Regions from separate parts of the Paenibacillus sp. FSL H7-0737 genome, predicted to be linked through region 2. Evidence: predicted binding sites of a transcription regulator. Region 2 holds the regulator's gene; the other holds the start of a gene.
What was found. Region 2 encodes LexA, which represses DNA repair genes until DNA is damaged. Its sites were predicted from a motif close to CGAACATATGTTCG; they were not measured.
Positions count from the first base shown of each region.

Region 1: the regulator LexA is predicted to act here: its motif matches at 2,184-2,197, upstream of H70737_RS02395 (YhjD family protein).

Region 1 is NZ_CP009279.1:538,531-542,530, forward strand. It holds gene H70737_RS02385 (NAD(P)H-dependent oxidoreductase) at 345-887, shown strand; gene H70737_RS02390 (winged helix-turn-helix transcriptional regulator) at 952-1,326, opposite strand; gene H70737_RS02395 (YhjD family protein) at 1,771-2,163, opposite strand; cyclic di-GMP riboswitch class I at 2,655-2,745, shown strand; gene H70737_RS30115 (choice-of-anchor A family protein) at 2,856-4,000, shown strand, end outside.
Region 2 is NZ_CP009279.1:3,786,047-3,790,046, reverse strand. It holds gene H70737_RS16420 (MBL fold metallo-hydrolase) at 1-74, shown strand, start outside; gene H70737_RS16415 (hypothetical protein) at 199-777, opposite strand; gene H70737_RS16410 (hypothetical protein) at 1,011-1,391, opposite strand; gene H70737_RS16405 (L,D-transpeptidase) at 1,541-1,879, opposite strand; gene lexA (transcriptional repressor LexA) at 2,153-2,779, opposite strand; gene H70737_RS16395 (LysM peptidoglycan-binding domain-containing protein) at 3,075-3,488, shown strand; gene H70737_RS16390 (DUF896 domain-containing protein) at 3,598-3,807, shown strand; gene H70737_RS16385 (hypothetical protein) at 3,857-4,000, shown strand, end outside.

The DNA of each region.
Region 1 (4,000 bases), 3.2 Mb from region 2:
TGTTGAAATTATGCGGAAGTACCGTACCCTTCCAGTAATGGTGGGGTATTTCTTTGCGTTCAGGCAAATTTTTTTATCAGTGATATAGAGTTCATACACATAACGTTACATCCGTCTAACCTTTACTCAAGTAAAATGGCGGAATGACCCAGTCTCTCTTGTGTGATATTTGGGTGTACACCGAAGACGAGATTCGCCCCGAAGACTATACATCAATCACGTGCAGGCAGGTTGCAGTGCTTACCTTTAGGTAAGTACGTGAACTAAAAGTGCATACTTACGCGATGTCATGGTGGGAGGTATACTCAAGTCCTAAATCTGATTCAAACATGGAGGATACACCAATGAAAACACTTATTGTCGTCACGCACCCAAACATCGAAACATCCGTCGTTAATAAACGCTGGATCGAAGAACTCCGTAAATATCCAGACAAATATACGGTGCACGAGCTGTACAAAGCCTATCCCGATGAAAAAATCAACGTGGAAAAGGAACAACAGCTGATTGAAGCGCATGATAAGCTCGTCTTACAATTCCCTGTCTACTGGTTTAGTAGTCCACCTCTGCTTAAAAAGTGGCTGGACGAAGTATTTACTTACGGATGGGCATATGGCTCGAAGAGTGATAAATTAAGAAATCGAAAAATCGCATTAGCTGTAACTGCCGGAGGAAGTGCAAAAGACTTTAGTGAAGAAGGTAAACTCGGCTACGGGCTTGACCGTATTTTATCTCCCTTTGACACGACTTTTTTGTATTGCAACGCTGATTATCGTTCCTTCTATGCCATTTATGGCACGGAATCTGAGACGGTAGGAAGTACGGATTACTTAAATAAATTGGATATCAGTTCGCAAGGCTATGTTGAATTTATCGAAAATATGTAATTAGATTTGAAGCAAAAAGCAGCATTTTCATTAATGGAAATGCTGCTTTTGTCATAAGTTGTCGTTAAATCGTAAAAGGTATGGTTATCTCTTGCGCGGCTGGAACGAAGTTTTTCTCTCCCCAAGTGCACATCATATCCAGCACCGGAATAAGCGATTGGCCCTTCTCGGTCAAGGAATACTCAACTTTAGGGGGAATCTGGGGGAATTCCTCGCGCCTGACGAGACAGTCGGCTTCCAGTTCTTTCAACATAACGCTTAATGTCTTAAAAGGTATTGTACCGATACCCCGTTGCAGTTCATTGAACCGCACGATCTTGTTTTCAGAGAGATAGTAGAGAATAGTCATTTTATATTTACCACTAATAATAGACAAGGTGTAGCCAAAGCTAGTGTCCTTCTGTTGAATGCCAGGCGGTATACAGATTTCATCACTCATGGGCTATTACCCTCCTTCAGAAAATATTCAACGAAAAGGCAAACGCCTGTTGTCGCTCCGTACTGAGGTCCCGACTTTATTATGTTTTACAACCTGCTATCAAGTCATCCTGTGAGAACGAATTCACTATATCATTTTGAAACAATTTGTTCAAAGCACTCGTGGCTAACTATCAATCGGTCGATTTTCTCTGTCGGCGAAGCGGGCCTCTTTGGTTGGAAATCAAAAGTGCCAAGCGGATAGCCTAAGCGACGAATTGAAGTTTTTAATGTAATTTTCATGTGAGCATCATCTTATTTTCAGGTTCAAGGTATATATTGAAGACACCAAACACCCCCCAGTGTTTTGTGGTATAAATCTCTCAGGTCTTGCCAACTCCCATGGTAAGGCCTATTTTTTTGTTCGCTAATTAAATGAGGGAGGGGGGGCAGCTTCTTCGCTACTTCACTTAATCTGATACTGCTCTTCATAGCTCTTAAAAGATGAAATATCCAGACCGAGATATCTGCGCATATGAATGGCAGCTTGGGCAGCGACGATGTCGTTTAACAGCAGCATTCGTTCATGGTATCCACGACATATAAATTTGGCTTCTATCCCCGTGTTAAGTCTGTTCTGCTCATAAACCTTGATTCCCCGTTTTCTCATCTCTGAACGAACATCTCTTAGATCTGTTGTAGCAACTGCTGCGGCTGTTTCAAGAACCTCCAGATAGGGGGTAGGTGTTCGTAAATGTGCAGATAGAATGGCGGAGTCCCGTTCGAAAGCTGATAAAATCATCGGAAGCAATAAATAAGATTTGACCAGCATGTTGTCCCTGCTTTCAGCTCTATTCATGAATCTCATCACCTCTAATGGGAACGTATATTCGTATTCTACCCCGATATTCCAAAAATAATCAATGGTATTTCTAAACAGCTAGTCCAATGTGATTGAATTCACAACTAAATTAGAAAGAATAAAATATATTAAAATTGTAATAATAAAAAATAATGCTTCAGACTTATATAAAGGGAGAATTAGGATGAAAGAGGAAGGAAGTCTCCACCGTGGAATGGTATTTGGTTTGATTCTAAGTATTTCATTATGGATATCGATATTAGGTTGGATAAAGTTACTTTAAAATTGAAGGAAAACCTTTGTGTGAAGCGCCTTTAGGCGCTTTTTTTGTGCTTGCTTACGCGTATGAATATCAAAAGGAATTGATTGACAATTGTGGGGATGGAGCGCTAAACTATTATTAGTTCAAAAGTATTAAAAGTCATAGACGATTATTTAATAGGATGCTTAAAATGCTAGTTCTAATCCGCAAGTCAATACATATATTATCATGATAATAGCAAACCGCCTGAAAGGGTGGGACGCAAAGTCCAGGAGTCTAAAGTGTCTTAAATGCGCTATGACCGTCCGACTGCCATGAGAAGGGAATTCCACTTCTTTTTTGGCGGTCTTTTTTGTTGTTAGGTCCTTTAGAGTTTCTGGTAATTATTCTGATTAAATATAAATCATAGTTTTAGGAGGTGTGCTTTTTGAAAAGAAGAATGAAACCGCTGCTTGCACTAGTATTAGCGGGGATTTTGACAGTAGGTAGTGGTCTTTCTGGAGGTCATTTGGTAAATGCGGCTGGGGAGGTGCTTCCCTATACTCCTACACCTGTGTTAGGTATTGCAGGGAATTTTAATACTTTTATTTTTGGGGATTTCAAACAATCTAATGATCAGGTTCATGGGCGCCTTGCGGCCAAAGGTAATATTACTTTGCAGAATTACGGCGTATCCAAGGATAATCCAGGTGGAGATGTTCTTATCGCTGGTAATGACATCAGTTTTACTAATGGGACTGTTCATGGAGCATCCGTTTATGGTGGTGTTTTTTCCAGCAACGGTGTAGATCTTAAAGAACCAGCGAGAAAAGGGACTCCTATTGATTTTGATGCTGAAGAGCAATTTCTTATTGGACGTTCTAATGAATTCTCTTCGCTTGCTACAATAGGAACTTTCAAAAAGGAATATGGGAAAATAACGATTGATGCTTCGGAACCATTTAACGTTCTTAATCTTAGTGCTGCCGATTTCGCTGGTGCTAATGGCTTACAGTTTAATATTGCAAATAGCGCCACAGTTATCATTAACGTTAGCGGAAGTTCAGTTAACATTCCAAGCTTTCAAATCTGGGGAGGTAGCCCTAACAAGGTATTATTTAATTTTTATGAAGCTAGCACTGTTGACATTGGAAGTTTAACAATAGAAGGAACTATCCTAGCTCCGCTTGCAAAAGTAACTTATAATTCCGGTGAACTGCATGGGACGCTGATTGCAAAGGGATTTGCTGGTGGAGTGCAGATGCATTGGTATCCATATGGAGGGGAAGAACCACCTCCGACACCAACGCCGACCGTGACGCCAACACCAACGCCGACCGTGACGCCAACACCGACGCCGACCGTGACGCCAACACCAACGCCAACCGTGACACCAACACCGACGCCGACCGTGACACCAACACCAACGCCAACGCCGACCGTGACGCCTACGCCGTGCGTGACACCGACACCGAAGCCAACACCAACGCCGAAGCCAACACACACACCAAAGCCAACACCGACACCGAAGCCGACACACACACCAAAGCCAACACACACACCAAAACCAACACCAACGCCGACCGTGACGCC
Region 2 (4,000 bases):
AATTACGTGAACGGGATCTTGTCGCTCATGGTACGGGCATTCACCAATTTAACGGATTTAGTGTGCAATTTTAAAATGAATGTTGGATGCAGCGAAAACGGCCCCCCCAAAAGGACCGTTTTTTGTCTTTCCTTAAGGTTTTCAAAATTTCTAATTGGGTAAAGTAAAGTGAAGTAATCAGAGGTGGAAGGGGGGCATTTATTCGGATACGATCGACCTGAAGAACGCATGTAATTGTTGGACTTGGGAGTAAGCTTCTTTGTACTGATTATCGGATTGTTGAATGGGCAGTAAGCCTGGCAAGAAGGAAATACTATACACAGGTATTTCATTGCTGTTCATGTATATTTTAAGCGTAAGTTCCTCGATAACATCAGCCTCTTCGTCAACGTTATTAAGCACATTAATATCCGCACTTGAAGCAGTTGATTTGCTGTTTTGTTGTCGTTTAGATACTTTTGAAAGGGTTAGTGCGTTAACAACAATCTCTGATCCCATTATATTGTCGAACGAGTAAAGCTTTGCTATTGCTTTTTTGCTTGTTTTTGGATTGCTGGTACCTATTGCTATTTTTTTATAAGGTTCATTAAGGGCGATCAAGTGAGATTGATTGGGCGGAATGAATGTTTTGGTGAATATAATATTAAAAGATGAGGTTGCGTTTAACAGCTTAGAAAGTTCAGAAGAAGTAGATAGTTTTTTTAATTCTATAATAACGGCACTTAGAATTAAAATTCCTCCTACAATGGCAAACATATACATCAAGAAAATCAGCATGTAATCACACCTCCAATGATCTCAGTAGAGCAAGATTTATTGCTTATTGAAAGATATGCCTGAATTCACTCTACTAGTATCTGTTAAGAGCGAAAATCGTGGGAATTTAGGAAACGACTATTGATTAGAAAAAGAGAAAGCACCCAGAGATCTGCCGATTTTGCGAGCTGAGTGCAAAATTGTGGCAACTGCTGGAGTGCTGATGAGAGGTTTTTAAAATAAATATGTCAAAATCATAAGAAATTGAAGGCTGTGATTTGATCAGTATAAACAATTAGCTGTTTGTATTCGATCGGAGATTCATAGTGAGTATAGGGTCTTACAGAAACATCATTAAGGACTACAAAGTTATAGCTGAAATTTTTATCGGGATGTTCCGCACCTAAATAAGATATGTATTCATCTACAATGACATCATCCATTAGAGATTTTAAGTCAAAAACATCCTCTTTATTGGAGGTGGAAGGGGAGATGGTCCCTTGAATACTGCCGAATGAGGTGAGTAAATTTACTTTTTTTCCACTCGCTTGATCGTTATTTAACAATAAGCCAGAGAGTTTAACAAGTGCATCGACTTTAAAATCGACGAGGGTTCTAATTTTTGAGTTGTTCAAAACGAGACACTTCCTTTCAATTTGAAATCCTGTTAACATTATTCGACATATAACCACATAATTCCTATTAGGTCATCAAAAATACATAAATACAAACACGCCTCCTCCATTGAACCATGAGTGAGGCGTGTTTATCTATAGAGATAGATTTAATTCCTGATCGTTACTCGTGTTCCAATCGGAACAATCGCAGCTAGTGCTAACACATCTTCATTGTACATACGAATACAACCGTGGGATACTTCGTGCCCTATGGATGAGGGATCATTATTTCCATGTATCCCATAGTGAGGCTTAGATAGACCCATCCAAAAGACCCCAAATGGACCACCTGGATCGGGTTGTTTGTTAATGATTGTGAATTCACCGAGTGGTGATTGAGTTAACATTTTACCGATTCCGACTGGGAAGCCCCTGATCACAATGTCGTTATCAAGAAGATAAAGCATACGCTGCGTCAGATCAACTATAATCCGGTAATTTGGCATTGTGCAACACTCCTTTCTAATTAAGATATGAGGAGGATGCCTAAACGGTTATTCATTAAAAATGGTCATTTTAGCCCATAAGAATAAATGTTCTGTAATTGATAAATGGAGTTTGATAACAATAAAAAAGCTGTTCTGCATTTGCAGAACAGCTTTTAAAAAAATAAAAGAAAGTATATATTTTTACGATATACCCTATCCTTATACTTCTCGTAGAAACGGATACCGTCCTTTAAAGGGCGGTATCCGTTTTCGCTTGGTAGGAGTGCATACTTAGTGGATATCTCGAAATAATCCGATAACTCTGCCGAGAATGGTCACGCGATTAAGGCGAAGAGGCTCGTACGCCGGATTCTCCGGCTGAAGACGTATATGATCACGTTCTTTATAAAAAGTCTTAACGGTTGCTTCATCTTCTTCGGTCATAGCTACAACGATATCTCCGTTATCAGCCGTTTGTTGTTGACGAACAATAACATAGTCGCCATTCATAATCCCAGCTTCGACCATACTGTCACCTTGAACCGATAACATAAATACTTTGTTATCTCCAACATAGTGAGTTGGAAGCGGGAAGTAGTCTTCAATATTCTCAGTAGCAGTGATAGGAACCCCGGCGGTAACCTTACCTACGACAGGAATGCGAGCGACGGTTTGCGCGAAATGATGGACATTCTCGGAATCCTCTTGGCCAAGCAATTCTATCGCACGAGGCTTCGTTGGATCTCGACGGATAAGTCCCTTCTTCTCTAGCCGATCTAAATGACCGTGAACTGTGGAGCTGGAAGCAAGACCAACAGCTTCTCCAATCTCCCGGACGGAAGGAGGATAACCCTTGCTGCGGACTTCGCTACGTATAAATTCCAGGATCGCCAGCTGGCGACTTGAAATCTTTGACATTGGAATCAACCCCATATAGTAATGTTTGGGAAAATTATAACATAGAACTACCGTTCGCACAAACATAAGTTCTAACTATTATAAATATTAATTCGAAAGAGTTAATAAATGGTAGTCTTGTATTGATTGCGTTTCCTTCATCTAAACAATAAGAGTGATTCTTTATATGAAGAATATGGTAAATATTAACCTCTGAAAAAAAGAGAACAATTGTTCTAAAATAGTATTGAACAAAACACATGTTCGTGTTATTATAATTTCAAAAGTAAGAACAAGTGTTTGGAGGGTGATATTCATGTTAAAATACAGTACATACCGCAGCATCTACGATAAAGCCCCAGTGGTTGAATCTTTAGGACATAATCCTATTACCCGTTATTCAGCTCAGATTAAAGAGATTACAGAGCTTTTGCTTGAAGGCTTGATGCGTTTGTTCCGTAGAGATTTTGTTATTAAACTAACATTGATCATTGTGCTCGTACTATCAGGACTTACAGTAGTAGGTAATGTATTTGCAGGATCTACTACTTTAATGAAGGATGAGAAGCGCGTAGTGGTTGAACGTGGAGATACACTTTGGAGTATTGCTCTTGAGAATAAACCTTCTGATATGAAAACGGCTGTATATATAGAAGGAATTAAAAAATTCAATGGCATTAAAGGTAATCAGATTAATGCTGGAGATATTCTCACTTTACCTATATATTAATATTCTAAGAACATAATAAGAGGACATGAAGAGCTTGCAGGGAGTAAACCTTGACAAGCTCTTTTTCTCATGGCAGAGTTAGAATTAATTTATAAGGGGAGGGAAAGTTTTGAATATTGATGAGTTGGTCGCGCGTATTAACGAATTGGCACGCAAACAGAAGAGCGTAGGCCTTAATCAAGAGGAAACGGCGGAACGCGCCAAGCTTCGTGAAATTTATTTGGGGAATATTCGCAATAACTTCCGAGCACAATTGAATACGATTGAATTGGTCGATAATGATGAGCATGAACAAGGTAACAAGGGGCGTAAGCATTAACACCCTGTTCCTTTTCATAGATATTACTGGATGACTAGGGGGAACGCATATGGCCCGTTCTTGGGAAAGAATGGTTCAACGCAACACGCAGCAAATTAATAAGCAAAGAAAGAAACAGGGGAAGGAAACGATTTACGCATCTAAATCTAAATCTCCTGGTAAGAACAGCGAAACCTTTAAAGGCCGTAACATT